Regions from separate parts of the Erwinia papayae genome, predicted to be linked through region 2. Evidence: predicted binding sites of a transcription regulator. Region 2 holds the regulator's gene; each other region holds the start of a gene.

Region 1 (4,194 bases), 1.1 Mb from region 2:
ACTGACGCTGCGTGATGAGGGTTATATCAGTGATACCGGTGATGCGTTGGTTGAACAGACGCAAAAGGTTTACCAGATGCTGGCAGATTTGATTACTCAGGAAGTCAGAATGACCATTGAGAGTGCGGTGGCACACGAATAGGCGTTGAGCGCAGGCTGAGCGCGCAGTGCCTCAGCCCGGCCAGTACATCAAGCTGAGGCTCGCACGCCAGGGACGGCACCATCGACGGACAATTCTTTTTCATCCGACGTTAACCCTCCCTTAACCGTGGCTACTCACAGCCAGCCTGCAACAGGCCCTGTACTCAGTGCAATGCCAACAAACAGCACCAGTCCGACGTAATTATTATTGAGAAAAGCCTGGAAACAGGCATCCCGATCCCGACCGACGATCAGCCTTTGTTGGTGAATAAACAAGGTGCCAGCCAGCAAAACTGACCAGTAAAACGCCCCACCCAGCTGCATCATCCAGCCCGTCAGCGCCATCAGCATCAGTGTGGCAAATTGCAGTAAGCCAATAATCAGCTTGTCAAAACGACCAAATAAAATGGCGGTGGATTTTACGCCAATACGTAAATCATCATCACGGTCCACCATCGCATACTGAGTGTCATACGCCACCGTCCAGCAGATATTGGCGAAGAATAACAGCCAGCAGGCAAGTGGCACAGACTCACTCACCGCCGCCCAGCCCATTGGAATAGCCCAGCCGAACGCCGCGCCCAGCACCACCTGTGGCAGGTGGGTGTAACGCTTCATAAAAGGATACATCCAGGCCAGAGCCAGACCACCAAACGATAACCAGATGGTCATCGCATTCATGGTCAACACCAGACAGAATGAAATCAGTACCAGCCCGGCAAATAACCAGCGGGCCTCTCTGGAGGTGACGGCACCGCTGGGCAGCGGGCGTGAGCGGGTGCGTTTAACATGACCATCAATTTTACGGTCGGCAAAATCATTCACCACGCAACCAGCGGCACGCATAAAAAAAACGCCCAGCACAAAGACCAGCAGTATGTTTAGCGGCGGGATTTTCCCCCCTGCCAGCCACAGCGCCCACAGTGTCGGCCACAGCAGCAGCAGCGAGCCGATAGGCTTATCGATACGCATCAGACGGCTGTATGCCTGAAATTTATTTATTGGCAGACTTCTTTCCACGCTACAGGCTCCCTTCCGCCAGCTCCGGCCAGTACAACGGCGCAGGCGGTAAAAACAGTTCGGTCAGTAATAAAGGCTTGCCGGAAAGACGTAAACGCGAACGACGCCCCCACAGCCCCTCCACCTGACCCGGCTCAATAAAATCGCGCGTCAGCGTTGATGAAGCAAACAGATAGCGGCCCAGGGGACGTGTTCCCAGTCGTTGCAGCATCTGCTCCGGGCCATTGAGCGTCGATTCTGGCACGACGGTGCGACCAGCCAGCCACGGCACATCGTCGCCACAGAGAAGGATTTCCCGCAGCCAGTAACGCGGCTCCTGCGGCAGCAGCGCCCCTTCTTCCCCCAACTGGACGGCACTGATAAATCCCTCATGCTGTACCTTTACCGAAACCTGCTGGCAATGGTTTTCGAAGCGACGGGTCATGGAATCCTCCTCCAGCAGCCATTCAAGTAGCGCCGTGGTCAACAGGGGGGAGGATACGGGTAGCCATGCGAGGGCGCGCAGTTGCAACAGCGCGTTATCGTTCATTGGCTTCTCCGGAAAATAGACAGGGGGTCACAGTGTAGCGTAGTGCGCAGCCGAGAACACCTGGCGTTAAACAGAATTTTAAGGCGTGGATTTTTCTGCCAACGGCTCGTTGCTTCCCCCATTACATCCGCGCTGGCAGGTATAACGCCGCTAAGCAGGCGTTATTTCGCCGCGATAACCGGGAGGATTATCAGGACCGCGTCCGTTGATCAAACAGATTGTCTGTCTGTGTCGCCAGTACACCACTAATCAGCGCCACGGGTTGATAAAACTCTCGCGCCCTGAAAGCAACTTCAGCTGCCGGGATATCAATCTGCCCAATACCTGATGCGCGAATTTTTTGCACCGAACTGGCCCAGACAACCCGCTTTATCCCTGCCCATGCAATGGCAGACATGCACATATAACAGGGTTCTCCCGTAGTGTAAAGCGTCATCTGCTGCCATCCCTGGTTACCGTGTTTGTGGACATAGTCGTTAATTGCCACCATTTCGCCGTGAAATGTCGGATTCTCAGCACCGGTATTTACCCCTTCGCTGAAGATTTTTCCTGACTGAAGATCGGCAATGATTGCGCCAAAGGGATAAGCAGGATTTTTAGCCGCCTGAGCGATCGCCTTTTGCATAAAAAACTCATGCTGTTGCCGCTCTTTCGCCGACAGCTCTTCCGCCTTACGCACCGAAGACACGGTGACGCTTTTAGCCTGAGCCAGCAAAGGTAATGAGCAACATAATCCACTAAACAGCGTCACAAAATTTCGGCGGGAGAAATCACGCATCGGTTGCTCCGTTGATGTCAGGCAGGGCTGTCTGCGGAAGATAAATATAGCACTGAAGTGTGAACAGCCTGATTGCTCAGCACGCCGTTAACCGGCTTACTGAGCCGCATAGCCGGGCTGACACTGTTTAACAGTTCAGCTCGAAGGAAAGAGAGAATTATTCGCGCTTCAGTCGGTTGCTGTTCGCCAGCCAGAGCGTAAAGACCAGGATGAGGATGGCGATGGAGTAGGCCAGCGTATCAAAGGGATTCTTATGATCGACGATAATCAACCGGATAATAGCGGTAATGCCAATGTAGACAAAATAGCGCAGCGGGAAGTGATAGCCTGACTGAAAATATTTAACAATCAAGGCGATGAATTCGAAATAGAGGAAATAGATGACGATTCCTTCAATCAGCAGATAAGACGAGGTCTGCTCACCGGTATTCAGTAATACATTAGCCAGATGGTAAGTTTCTTTGCCCAGAAAAACAGCCAGAATACAGGCCAGAATAATCAGGCCAATATTCAGCACCATCTGTAAAACCCAGGCAATTCGCGTGGCGGTAATCATGCAAAACAATCCTCAGAAGTCACGGTAATCGTCAGGATTCTCCCGACCCGTACACTATGCTTTAGCGTGATGAAGTTCACAAGTTTTTGCGAGATGCCCGGCGGTGTAGCCACTGGCGGCATCCTCAGCCCATAAAAAGGGCTGACAAATAAAGAAAAACCCCATGTAAAAACATGGGGTTGGTCACGGCGGCGAAAGCCTGCCTTAATTATTCCAGCAAGCAATGTGCTGGCAGCGCACTTTTAGCACTTTAACGGAAGTTCTTATCCCGATCGCTGGTCATATCATACAGCTGGTATTTGCGACCCAACATCTGACCACCGTCACGCGTCAGCGGCGTCCAGTTGACCTGCGCACGTCCACGGGTTGGCGTGGTGGTAAACAGATCCATTGGAATCGAGATGTAGAAGCCTTTGGTGAAATCGCCCTCGCCGTACTCCTGCGCGGAAACATTGGTTTTAGTCGCATAAGCGCCGACCATAATGCCGCTGTCAAACTGGCGTGAGACATCAATCGTCACCCCTTTATCTTCCGCCAGATACTGGCCGACGCTGGCCTTCACCAATACCTGATGGTTGAAGAACGAAGGCCGCCAGTAAGCGGTCAGGTTACCGACTTTGGCCGTATAGTCGGTGAACTGCATCATATTGTCCCAGTCACGCTGCTTGACGTAGTTGGCATCAACACCCAACGCCCAGTCAGAATCAAGCGGACGATACAGCACCTCGCCACCCACACCACCGTACATCGTTTCCAGATAGCCGCCATAAACCTGACCATAGAAGCCGTTACCCAGCTCGTGCATGTAATTGGCCTGGAGGTTATTGACGTAGACGTTGTTCTCGACGTAGTCGCGGATATGGGTTCGCACACGCGGCAGCGTTGAATCGGTTGGCGTACCGTTATAGCTGAACTTATCGTAGTTGTTCGCCAGGTTGGCGAATACGCTGCCGTCCAGCAGCAGATGATTAGTTACCCAGTAGTTGGCATTCCCCATCACACCCAGCTGATACAGGTAGAAACTTTCCGGACCACCCACAGACTGGTTGAGCACCGGAGAAAGGCCGTAGTTAAAATCGTCAGGATCAATATGATATTCCTGCTCGGTGCGGCCCGGGTCGACCGGCTCCACCCGCTGCTGATCCAACGTTTTCTCTTTGCCGAGCGGAT
Region 2 (4,194 bases):
ATGACTGTTCCGCCGAACTTCGTAGCCTGATGATGCCATTTGGCCTTTTTTTGCCCAGGAATTCAGCCGCACAGGCAAAGTTCGGCAAAATGGTGGATCTGAGTCATCAGGATGTGAATTCACGGATAAGTTATCTGGCTGAACACGGAAAACCGTTTACCACATTGATACATGTGGACGGGCATATAATGCTGTATATCGGTAATACCTCTCTTAACGGAAAAGTTGTCCCAATGACCTATCAAAATATTTGGGGATTGCATACGCAAAAAGTGGAAGGCAGAAGTATTATTGGTAGTTCCGTATTTTTCCCTCTGCTGGCAACCTACCCGGAAAATACCAATCTTTTGTCTCCGGCAGCCAAACCCCTGTTCAGCCTGAGCTTCATTGAATAATCTCTCTCACCCGCTTCGGATTGAAGGGAAGATGACACAAAGCAACAAAACGTGATAACAATGGCGGGTCCATATGCACAAGGAACCCGTTTATGTCTGCTAAACATCCGGTGATCGCCGTGACCGGCTCCAGCGGAGCCGGAACTACCACCACCAGTCGCGCCTTCCGCAAGATATTTCAGCAGTTGAACCTGCATGCTGCTGAAGTAGAAGGAGACAGCTTTCACCGGTATACCCGACCAGAAATGGATATGGCTATTCGTAAGGCACGGGACCTGGGTCGTCATATCAGTTATTTTGGGCCTGAAGCCAATGACTTTGCGCTACTGGAACAGACCTTCAGACAATATGGCGAAAGCGGAAACGGCCAGTCACGCAAATATCTGCATACCTACGATGAAGCCGTGCCCTGGAATCAGGTTCCCGGCACCTTCACGCCCTGGCAGCCGTTGCCGGAACCTACCGATGTGCTGTTTTATGAAGGGCTGCACGGCGGCGTGGTGCCGATTGTTAACCTTGAATGGATACAGAAACTGGTACGCGATACCAGTGAACGTGGTCATTCCCGCGAAGCGGTGATGGATTCTGTCGTGCGCTCAATGGAAGATTACATTAATTTTATCACCCCACAATTCTCCCGCACTCACCTCAACTTTCAGCGGGTGCCAACCGTTGATACCTCAAATCCGTTTGCTGCCCGCTCCATTCCGTCGCTGGACGAAAGCTTTGTGGTTATTCATTTTCAGGCGCTGGAAGATATCGATTTCCCTTATCTGCTGACCATGCTTCAGGGCTCGTTTATTTCCCGCATCAATACCCTGGTGGTGCCTGGCGGTAAAATGGGGCTGGCATGGAGCTGATCATGGTGCCGTTAGTCAAACGATTGATGGAAGGCAAAAAAATAGAGTAGCGCCCTGCATTGACAGGGCGACATTGCGCTTAGCGCGCAACCACCTCGTAACTGTGGGTAATGGTGACACCCTTACCCAGCATCAGAGCCACGGAGCAGTATTTTTCAGCCGAAAGATCGACTGCCCGTGAGACAGCTTTATCACTTAGCTCATCACCGGTAACGATAAAGTGCAGATTAATATGGGTAAGCAATCGGGGAGCCTCTTCCCGCCGCTCTGACGTGAGCTTCACTTCGCAATCTTTTACGTCATGGCGGCCTTTTTGCAAAATTGACACCACGTCAATAGCGCTGCATCCACCTGCCGCCATCAGTACCATCTCCATCGGGCTGGGCGCTTTATCTCCGGAGTTGCCATCCATCAGTATCTGATGCCCTGAAGAGGATTCGCCTAAAAAGGTCAGCCCTTCCACCCACTTGACTCGTGCCTGCATGTCAATGCTCCTAATTCATTCAATTAACTCCAGATTACGCTTAAGCCATAAAAACGGCAATCCGACAAACTTCCCACTATGCTGAATAAAGAGAACAGAAGACACTGGTGCAAAGCTATGCTACAAAAAGACTGTAAAATTTTCGTCAGTACTCTACAAATCATGACGAAACGGAATGACATAACGAGCCAGGCTTTGAGCTAAGGCCAGAAAAAATTTCCTGACAGGGTAACGCTTCAGTATTTCATCGCCTGACAGGGAATTCTGCCCCTGAATTTAAGGCACGATAACAACAGAGGATAACAGCGAATGGTTCTCGGCAAACCGCAAACAGACCCGACACTTGAATGGTTCCTGTCACATTGCCATATTCATAAGTATCCATCCAAAAGCACGCTGATTCATCAGGGTGAAAAAGCGGAAACGCTCTACTACATTGTCAAAGGCGCGGTAGCGGTGCTTATCAAGGATGAAGAAGGCAAGGAGATGATCCTCTCTTATCTTAATCAGGGTGATTTTATTGGCGAACTTGGCCTGTTCGAAGAAGGTCAGGAACGTAGTGCGTGGGTTCGGGCAAAAACCGCCTGTGAAGTTGCTGAAATTTCGTATAAAAAATTCCGTCAGCTGATTCAGGTTAATCCGGAAATTCTGATGCGCCTTTCTTCGCAAATGGCGCGCCGCCTGCAAGTAACATCAGAGAAAGTAGGTAATTTAGCGTTTCTTGATGTCACCGGCCGCATCGCCCAGACACTGCTTAATCTGGCCAAACAGCCAGATGCCATGACTCACCCGGACGGTATGCAGATTAAGATTACCCGTCAGGAGATCGGTCAGATCGTTGGCTGCTCACGTGAAACAGTGGGCCGTATCCTGAAAATGTTGGAAGATCAGAATCTGATTTCAGCGCATGGGAAAACCATCGTGGTTTATGGCACACGCTAAACGACTCTGCTCCACGGCGTAACAGTTTTGTTGCGCCTTTTATCGGTAGGGAGCCATGTGGCGTAGAATCATTTATCACCCCGAAGTTAATTACGCATTACGCCAGACAATGGTGCTCTGTCTGCCCGTCGCTGTCGGATGGCTGACGGGCTACCTGCAAAACGGATTACTCTTCTCTCTGGTTCCTGCCTGCTGCAACATTGCTGGCCTGGATACTCCCCACAAACGTTTTTTCAAACGTCTGACCGTTGGCGGCAGCCTCTTTGCCTTTAGTAGCTTTCTTATCCAGTATCTCGGCGAACAGCAGATTCCCCTGCCCGCCATCCTGTTTGTGATGGCCATGTTGCTGGGTGTCACCGGAGAAATCAGTCCACTGCACGGCCGGTTGTTACCCGGTTCGTTGATTGCCGCTATTTTCACTCTCAGTCTTGCCGGCAGAATGCCCATCTGGCAGCCCCCTGTGCTCTATATACTGGGCACCGTCTGGTATGGTGTTTTCAACTGGTTCTGGTTCTGGCTGTGGAAAGAGCAGCCGATGCGGGAAACATTGAGCCTGATGTATCGTGAGCTGGCTGATTATTGCGAGGCAAAATATTCTTTGCTGACAAAGCTAACCGATCCGGAAAAGGCCCTGCCGCCACTGCTTACCCGCCAGCAAAAAGCGGTGGATTTGATCACCACCTGCTATCAGCAGATGCATATGCTAGCCGCCAATAATCACAATCATCATAAACGGCTGACCCGCGCCTTTCAGGTAGCGCTGGATTTACAGGAGCACATTTCCGTCAGCCTGCACCAGCCGACAGAGGTGCAAAAACTGGTAGAACAAAGCCACGCTGAAGCAGTGATCCGCTGGAATGCCCGAACGATTGCCGCCCGGCTACGCAGGCTGGCAGACGACATTCTTTATCATCGGTTACCTGAACGCTTTACTATGGATAAGCAGTTGCAGGCACTGGCAAAAATTGCCCGTCAGCATCCGGATAATCCGGTCGGCAACTTCTGTTATTACCATTTCAGCCGTATTGCGCGCGTGCTGCGTACTCAGCGCCCTCTTTATCAGCGCGACCTGATGGCGGACCGTCAGCGCAGGTTGCCACTGCTGCCCGCGATAAAAAGCTATCTCTCACTGAAGTCTTCGGCGCTGCGTACCGCCGCCCGTTTCGCGGTGATGCTGAGTTTTGCCAGTTCGCTGGCGCTGTTTTTTGATTTGCCTAAACCGTACTGGATACTGATGACGGTGATGTTTGTCAGTCAGAATGGCTACAGTGCCACCAGGGTGAGAATTCAGCACCGGGCGCTTGGCACCTTTGCCGGGCTGGTCATCGCTGCCATTACCCTGCGGCTGCATGCCCCGGAATCTCTGGTGCTGTTGACCATGCTGGCAATCACCCTGATCAGCTATTTGTTTATCCGTAAATTTTATGGCTGGGCTATGGTTGGGTTTACGGTCACGGCGGTATATTCCCTGCAACTCCTGTCGCTGAATGGCGCAGATTTTTTACTACCACGC
Region 3 (4,194 bases), on a different contig from region 2:
GGCAGCCAGTTCCGTAAGCCAACCAATGTGTTTGTTCACGGTTATGTCATGGTGAACGGCGCGAAGATGTCCAAATCGCGCGGCACCTTTATCAAAGCCAGCACCTGGCTTGAACATCTGGATGCCGACAGCCTGCGCTATTTCTACGCCACCAGACTCTCTTCACGCATTGATGATATCGACCTCAACCTGGAAGATTTTGTGCAGCGGGTTAACGCCGACATCGTTAATAAAGTGGTTAATCTGGCCTCGCGCAATGCCGGTTTTATCACTAAACGTTTTGACGGTCAGCTCTCCGCCGAACTGGCCGATCCGCAGCTGTATAAAACCTTTACCGACGCGTCTGCCACTATCGCCGAAGCCTGGAACAGCCGAGAGTTCAGCCGCGCCATCCGTGAGATCATGGCGCTGGCAGACGTCGCAAACCGCTATGTTGACGAGCAGGCTCCGTGGGTGGTGGCGAAGCAGGAAGGCCGCGATGCCGATTTGCAGGCAATCTGTTCAATGGGGATCAACCTGTTCCGCGTGCTGATGACCTGGCTGAAACCAGTTTTACCCGACCTGAGCGAACGGGCTGAAGCCTTCCTGAACCAGTCGCTGAGCTGGGATGGCCTGCACCAGCCGTTGCTGAACCACCGTGTTGCCCCCTTCAGGGCACTGTTTCAGCGTGTTGAGATGGATAAGGTTAATGCACTGGTCGAGGCTGCCAGGCAGGAAGCAGCAGCGGCTGCCAAACCGGCTGTCAGCGGTCCACTGGCTGACGCGCCGCTTCAGGAAAGCATCACCTTTGATGATTTTGCCAAAGTGGATATGCGCATTGCGCTGATCAGCCGTGCTGAGTTTGTCGAAGGCTCCGACAAGCTGCTGCGTCTGACGCTGGATCTGGGCGGTGAAACACGCAATGTCTTTTCCGGCATTCGCGCAGCCTATCCGGACCCGACTGTGCTGACCGGACGCCTGACGGTCATGGTGGCTAACCTTGCACCGCGTAAAATGCGCTTCGGTGTCTCTGAGGGGATGGTGATGGCAGCGGGCCCTGGCGGCAGCGACATTTTCCTGCTCTCTCCTGACAGCGGCGCACAGCCCGGTATGCAGGTGAAATAATCCGGCACCCGGCGGCGCTTTTTACCTCGCAGTGAAAAGCGCCGCTTCTCACCCGGAGAGGGCAGCCGGGTCATTAAGGTTTCAGCTCCACGCCTGGCACATCCCACCCCCGGCTTCACACTGTGATCGGTAGCACACTTCTTTTTTTGATCGTAAGATTCATCGTCAAAAAAACTAGGAGCTTATCATGCGCAGTGCGCTTGTTGCAGGCTGGCATTACCTTCGCGCCTTCCTGATCATTTATCTCTGTCTGTGGGCTGGCAATGGCATCGCCAGGCTGCTGCCCGTCACCATTCCCGGTAGCATTATCGGTATGCTTATTCTGTTTGCCCTGCTCGCCACTCAACTGCTTGCCGTAGAATGGGTAAAACCCGGCTGCTGGCTGCTGATCCGCTATATGGCGCTGCTGTTTGTTCCCATCAGCGTTGGCGTGATGAACTACACCGATATTCTCAGCGCCCAGTTTGGTCCGATTGTGGTGTCAGTGGTGGTCAGTACTTTCGTCGTCCTGACCACCGTCGGACTGGTCTGCGATAAGCTGCATGGCCGCCCGGTAATAAAACCAGGAGCCCGCGATGAGTGATATCTGGTGGTCACTGCCGCTGACCCTTGTGGTGTTTCTCGCCGCACGAAAACTGGCTGCCAGAGTCAGGATCTCGTTTTTCAATCCGCTGTTAATTTCGATGGCGGTGATTATTCCGCTGCTGTTGCTTATCAACATGCCCTACGCCCGTTATTTTCAGGGCAGCCAGCTGCTCAACCAGTTGCTCCAGCCTGCGGTAGTGGCGCTGGCACTGCCTTTGTATGAGCAGATGCATCAGATCCGGGCACGCTGGAAATCCATTATCGGCGTCTGTTTTACGGGCAGCCTGACGGCAATGATCTCCGGCACCGCCATTGCCTTGTGGATGGGTGCCACGCCGCAAATTGCCGCCACCATCATGCCCAAATCCGTTACCACGCCGATTGCAATGGCGGTATCAGCCACGCTGGGCGGTATTCCGGCGATCAGCGCCATCTGCGTGTTGATTGCCGGTGTGCTGGGTGCCGTATTTGGTCACATGCTGCTGAACATATTGAAAATTCACCGCAAATCGGCGCGCGGGCTGGCAATTGGCAACGCTTCGCACGCGCTGGGAACTGCCCGCTGTGCCGAGCTGGACTATCAGGAAGGCGCATACAGTTCACTGGCGCTGGTTATCTGCGGCATTATTACCTCGCTGCTGGCCCCCTTTCTGTTCCCGTTGCTGGTGCATTTCTCAGGGTAAAGCGGCGACAGGCAGCCGGTCAGCAGAGTAAAGCCGGTGGTCTGAAGGCGGGATCCCAGGTCGTGGCACCCGATCAGGCTGCATTCAAGGCAGACAACTCTACGTCAGCCTGATGCGGCTGACGTGCTATCACCGGCACTAAAATTTGCGGCAGGTCGCGTATTTCGCCTTTGCGTTTCACAAATTACATTGTAAGTGTGATGCAAATCACATACAGCAGTGACGCAGCCCGCCATGATAAGCGGCCGTCACTATGAGAGACTTGCCATGCAACCCCGTTTCCAGACTGCATTTACCACGCTGCCGCCCTTAATTCAGGCCGCTGCGGAACCCTTTCTGGCCGCCGATGACTTCCCGGCGTTTTTCACTCCACGGCAGGTGTCTGCAATGCGGCAACACAGTGGCCTCGACCTGCGGGAGCTGGCTTTTGCGCTGCTGCCCCTTGCCGCCGCCTGTGCGGTGACGCCGCTTTCGGCTTTTAACGTCGGTGCCATTGCCCTGGGCAGAAGCGGTCATCTCTGGTTTGGGGCCAACATGGAGTTTTCCGGCGCGACCATGCAGCAGACCGTCCACGCCGAGCAGAGTGCAGTTACCCATGCCTGGCTGCGTGGCGAAACGGCGCTGGAAGCCATCACCGTCAATTACAGCCCCTGCGGCCACTGTCGTCAGTTTATGAATGAGCTGAACAGCGGCACCCGCCTCACCGTACATTTACCGGGGCGCGAACCGGCGACACTGGCCGATTATCTGCCAGATGCCTTTGGCCCACGCGATCTGGCGATTGAAACGCTGCTGCTGGACCCGGTCAACCACGGGCTGAATATCCACGGTGATGCGCTTTGTCAGGCGGCTTTACAGGCCGCAAACCGCTGCCATGCGCCCTACTCTCAGGCGCTGAGCGGCGTGGCGTTAGAAAGTGCCGATGGCAGCATTTTTGCCGGCAGCTGCGCTGAGAATGCGGCGTTTAATCCCAGCCTGCCGCCGCTACAGGCCGCGTTGATCCTGATGAATCTGGCCGGTCATAATCTGAAGCAGATCCAGCGAGCGGTTCTGGCTGAAGCGCCCGGTGCCAGACTCATTCAACATCAGGCGACGCTGGCAACGCTTCAGGCGCTCGGCTGCAACAATCTCACTACCATCCCGCTGAATTAATCCACTCAATCGCACAAAATCAACAGCTTTTGTGATCACTTGTTAACAAAAGCTGTACTTTCAGATGAATTATTTTAGGATTGGCCCACAACATCACCAATCGCATGAGTATTGCTGACATGGAACTCGAACACGAAAGTAAAAGGCCACTTTATATCCCCTATGCAGGGCCAATTTTGCTGGAATTTCCCCTGCTGAATAAAGGCAGCGCGTTCTCGGTTGAGGAGCGAAATGAATTTAACCTGCGAGGGCTGCTGCCTGAGACGGTGGAAACCATTGAAGAGCAGGCCCAGCGCGCCTGGCGTCAGTTTCAGGACTTTAAAAACGATAACGACAAGCACGTCTATCTGCGCAACATTCAGGACACCAACGAAACGCTGTTCTACCGCCTGCTCGACAACCATCTTGAAGAGATGATGCCGATTATTTATACCCCGACGGTCGGCGCAGCCTGCGAACATTTCTCAGAGATTTATCGCCGCGCCCGTGGCGTGTTTATCTCCTACCCCAATCGCGACAATATCGAAGATATGCTGCAAAACGCCACCAAGCAGAACGTTAAGGTGATTGTGGTCACCGACGGCGAGCGTATCCTGGGCCTTGGCGATCAGGGCATCGGCGGCATGGGTATCCCTATCGGTAAGCTGTCACTGTACACCGCCTGTGGCGG
Region 4 (4,194 bases), on a different contig from region 2:
AACCGGGGATGCATATTCTCTCTTCGTTGCAGGCCGTCGCCCACGGCGCGGACGCGGTGCAGTATTTTCAGTGGCGAAAAAGTCGTGGTTCGGTAGAGAAGTTTCACGGCGCGGTGGTGGACCACGTCGGACACCTGGATACGCGCACCGGGCGTGAAGTGACTGAGCTGGGCCGGATGCTGGCGGCGATGACGCCGGTGACCGGCAGCCGCATTGAGGCGAAGGTGGCGATTATTTTTGACTGGGAAAGCCGCTGGGCGATGGATAATGCGCAGGGCCCCCGCAACATCGGCCTGCACTATGAGCGCACGGTTAATGAACATTATCGTGCCTTCTGGGAGCACGGCGTGGCGGTGGATATCATTAATGCCGACGTTGACTTTAGCGGTTACAGTCTGGTGATCGCGCCGATGCTGTATATGGTTCGCGAGGGGTTTGCCGCGCGGGTGGCCGCGCATCTGCATCAGGGCGGCCATTTTGTTGCCACCTACTGGAGCGGCATCGTTAATGAGAGCGACCTCTGCCACCTTGGTGGTTTTCCCGGTCCACTGCGTCCACTGCTGGGCATCTGGGCGGAGGAGATAGACAGCCTGACCGATGAGCAGTTTAACCGCGTCAGCGCAGTTGACGGCAACAGTCTGGGGCTGAAGGGGACGTACCAGGCACGCGAACTCTGTGAGCATATTCATCTGGAAGGGGCAACCGCACTGGCGCTGTATCAGGATGATTTTTATACCGGAATGCCGGCGGTGTCGGTTAATCAGGTGGGGCAGGGACGCGCCTGGTATATCGCCTCCCGCAACTGCCTGGCGTTTCATCGTGATTTTTACGCTGCGCTGATTGAACAGCTGGCGCTTCCGCGTGCGCTGGCCGCCGATTTGCCGTCTGGCGTCACCGCCCAGCGGCGAAGTGATGGCGAGCAGGCATTTATTTTCCTGCAAAATTTCAGCGGCCAGCCTTGCAGTGTGACGCTGCCTGAGGGGCACAGCGACCTGATTACCGGCGAAGTGCTCAGCGGCGAGCTGCCGCTTTCCCCCTGGGGCTGCCGGGTACTCTCCACGCCACTGTCCTTTACCTGAAGCATACGGCTGCCCCGCAGATGACAGCCTGCGGGTACGGCGATGGCAGCGGATGCTCCCGAACGCCGGGGGCCTCTGGCTCATATCCACTCTGGCAGGCATATGCCTGCTTTTTTTATCCGTTGGAGGAGAGAAGTATGGTGAGTCTGAAGTCGTTCAGGCATTACATCGACCAACCGGCAGCGACAGTGTCCTCTGCTGACGAAGAGTTACTGGACCAGCTGCTGTGCTGTTTTGGCGGACGCGATAACATTCAGCGGGTGGATGCCTGTCTGACTCGTCTGAGGGTGACGGTAAAATCTCTGGCGCTGGTGGACTCAGACGGTCTGCAACAGGCCGGCGCCATTGGGGTGGTGATTCTGGGTCAGGAGGTACATGCAATTTTTGGTCTGGCGTCGGATAGCCTGCGGCAGTTACTGGAGGCGCGGTTCTTTCAGGGCAACAAAAAAGGATAACCGGTAACGGTTATCCTTAAGCGTGTGGCGACAACAGGGTCAGACCTGCAGTGGAGGCCTGCTGCTTACCACCAGGCCTCCACCTGCACCCCGAAGTTCCAGGTATCGTTGCTGGTGTTGTCCTGGAAACTGTGGCCGTTTTCAGAATCGTTAAGATAAGAGGCGAAAACTCTCAGCTCCGGGCGGGACATAAATTCCGGACCGGCTGCCAGACCCAGCGCCAGGGTATATTTCTGCCCCGCCTGCTTGTAGTCGCTGCCATCCCTGTTTTCATCCTTCTGCCAGAAACTGCCCACCTCGCCAATCCCCCTGACATAGTTGGTGAACTGATACTGCGCGCGTCCCACCAGAGAGAGTAAGGTACTCTTTGCCGTCTCTGCGGTGACATCATCTGCTGAACCCCAGGTAAAGACCTGATTAAATGACAGCTTGTCAGTGACCGGCAACAGGCCGGTATTGATTACGCGGTAACCGGTGGCGCTGGTGGTGTCATGCCACATGTCATACCAGCCGCCACCCTGCGAGATCATATTCTGTGCCAGCCCTTTATCGGCATACTGCAACACCAGTTTCTGGTAACCTCCCCACATATCCTGACTGATTTCACCGGTGAGCATCACGCCATTGTCGGCATCATACAGCCCGCCATACTCTTTCTGCTGCCGGGTGGGATTCGGCATGGCATAGTCAATGCCAAACTCGGTCCAGGCACCGTTCCAGGGTTTCCATCCGGCATAGCGCAGATCGAGGTAGTTGATATTGACGTCGTTATCGCCATTCACCCGATAATCCAGATCGTTGGCATCACCGCGAATCCACGCCAGCGAGACGGCACCAGGACCCAGGGTATAGTTTTCAATACCGGCACCCGAACCAGAAATATTCCAGTATTTGGTATCGATAATGTGCAGGTCATGGCGCTGGTAATAACGTTTACCCCCCCAGATCACTGCGTTTTTATCACCGGGCACCAGCCCTTTAATCTGGAGATTCAGCTGACGCAGACCGAACTGCGCATCATCGCCGAAGGTGGTTTCATTATCGTTAGAGCCATCGGAGAACATGCTGACCATGGTATCCACGTAGAAGCTGACATCATCTTTTTTGTAAACTTCGCTGCCCAGCTCCACTTCGCCATAGGTGTCAGCTTCATTGCCGAGACGACCCAGTTTATTTTTTTGCCACTCTTCCATGCCACCATCACGCGATACCCCAACCCCGCCGCGCAGATAGCCGTGGAAGTCGATGTTATCAATGGCAGCATACAGGGCGGGTGAGGTCAGTGCTGTGGCAAGCGCCACAGCGGCAGTGCGTAGCCTGGTGTTCATACTCTCTCCTGAAATTTGTAATACGTTCACATAACGGAAGTAGTAAACGGCTTGCTGTTGTGGGCTGGCAATCGAATTGTCAAAGCTTTGTGATTTAGTGCAAATAAATCAGCCATAATTGTAACGATTGGTGATAGCGATCACCGTTCATGAAATGTGAACGTCTTACTTTTTTCCATGTTATAGTGCGATTTTATCTGCCTGAGCGGGTTTGCTTCAGCGCTGTGATACAATTTTGCCAACTGATAACAGGGACACGAGTGATGAAATCAAAAAGTGCCACCCTGGAAGATGTCGCCCGCCATGCGGGGGTGTCATACCAGACGGTTTCCAGAGTGTTAAACAAGTCGGCGAAAGTTTCGCAGGCGACGCGGCACAAGGTGGAAGAGGCGATTGAAGCCTTACGCTATGTGCCAAACCGACTGGCTCAGCAACTGGTGGGCAAGCAGAGCACCACGCTGGGACTGGTCACCACCTCGCTGGCATTACATGCGCCTTCACAGGTGGCTGCGGCGATTAAGCATTACGCCAATGCAGCCAGCTATCAGGTGCTGATTGCGATGATTGGTGAGAACGTCAAACAAAGTTTGCAGGATTCACTTAATGAACTGAAATCGCAACTGGTGGACAAGGTGATCATTAACGTGCCGCTGGAGAGTGAGGATGCTGAGCGCATCGTGGAAGAAAACCAGGACATTTTGTGTCTGTTCCTTGATGTGGACCCTTACAGCTCGGTGTTTAACGTTTCGTTTAATCCCGCTGATGGCACCCGTGCCAGCGTGAAATATCTCTGGGAGCAGGGGCACCGTGAGTTTGTTCTGTTGGCCGGACCAGAAGGCTCAGTTTCTGCCCGTCTGCGTCTGAAAAGCTGGCTGGAGACGCTGGAGAGTTACCGCCTGCAGCCGGTCAATATTTGTCATGGCAACTGGGATGCTCAGAGTGGTTACAGTGGCGCATTGCAGCTGCTGCGTGAAACGCCCAACTTCACGGCACTGTTGGTGGGTAACGATCAGATGGCATTAGGGGTATTGAGCGCGTTTCATCAGCAGGGGGTGGCCGTACCGGGGCAAATCTCGGTAATCGGTTACGATGATACTTATGAGAGCGCGTTTTTTTATCCTGCACTGACCACCGTCTCGCTCGATCTTAATTTGCAGGGCAAAGAGGCGGTTGAGCGTATTCTGCGCGCAGATGAGCAGGAGACGGGACACTCATCATCAATCCTGCCCGCCCGGCTGGTGGTAAGGAATTCCACGGCAGCACTGGGGGAGCAACGTCTGGATTTAAGCCAGATTGCCGAACAGCTACGTTTGCTTGCCGGACGGCTGGGGT

The links. The regulator CRP, encoded in region 2, controls carbon source genes, mostly activating them, when cyclic AMP is high. The targets are predictions, from matches to a motif close to ATGTGANNNNNNTCACAT.
Region 1: psiE (phosphate-starvation-inducible protein PsiE) is a predicted target of CRP. The motif match lies at 3,089-3,106, and genes of this name have one in related genera.
Region 3: cdd (cytidine deaminase) is a predicted target of CRP. The motif match lies at 2,568-2,585, and genes of this name have one in related genera.
Region 4: AC3RPL_RS11590 (maltoporin) is a predicted target of CRP. The motif match lies at 2,950-2,967, and genes of this name have one in related genera.

Annotation. Positions count from the first base shown of each region.
Region 1 covers NZ_JBZCHT010000013.1:26,994-31,187, forward strand. Annotated here, with positions in the region: gene plsB (glycerol-3-phosphate 1-O-acyltransferase PlsB) at 1-142, shown strand, start outside; gene ubiA (4-hydroxybenzoate octaprenyltransferase) at 277-1,143, opposite strand; gene ubiC (chorismate lyase) at 1,163-1,690, opposite strand; gene AC3RPL_RS16295 (nucleoside deaminase) at 1,881-2,468, opposite strand; gene psiE (phosphate-starvation-inducible protein PsiE) at 2,626-3,024, opposite strand; gene AC3RPL_RS16305 (YjbH domain-containing protein) at 3,275-4,194, opposite strand, start outside.
Region 2 covers NZ_JBZCHT010000013.1:1,150,037-1,154,230, reverse strand. Annotated here, with positions in the region: gene AC3RPL_RS21355 (SH3 domain-containing protein) at 1-395, shown strand, start outside; partial or broken gene AC3RPL_RS21350 (phosphoribulokinase) at 488-1,305, shown strand; gene AC3RPL_RS21345 (OsmC family protein) at 1,335-1,739, opposite strand; gene crp (cAMP-activated global transcriptional regulator CRP) at 2,049-2,681, shown strand; gene AC3RPL_RS21335 (YccS/YhfK family putative transporter) at 2,737-4,194, shown strand, end outside.
Region 3 covers NZ_JBZCHT010000009.1:310,913-315,106, reverse strand. Annotated here, with positions in the region: gene metG (methionine--tRNA ligase) at 1-1,104, shown strand, start outside; gene AC3RPL_RS06285 (CidA/LrgA family protein) at 1,292-1,687, shown strand; gene AC3RPL_RS06280 (CidB/LrgB family autolysis modulator) at 1,680-2,372, shown strand; gene cdd (cytidine deaminase) at 2,640-3,524, shown strand; gene AC3RPL_RS06270 (NAD-dependent malic enzyme) at 3,644-4,194, shown strand, end outside.
Region 4 covers NZ_JBZCHT010000009.1:1,438,992-1,443,185, reverse strand. Annotated here, with positions in the region: gene AC3RPL_RS11600 (beta-galactosidase) at 1-1,079, shown strand, start outside; gene AC3RPL_RS11595 (PTS sugar transporter subunit IIB) at 1,217-1,534, shown strand; gene AC3RPL_RS11590 (maltoporin) at 1,600-2,862, opposite strand; gene AC3RPL_RS11585 (LacI family DNA-binding transcriptional regulator) at 3,126-4,194, shown strand, end outside.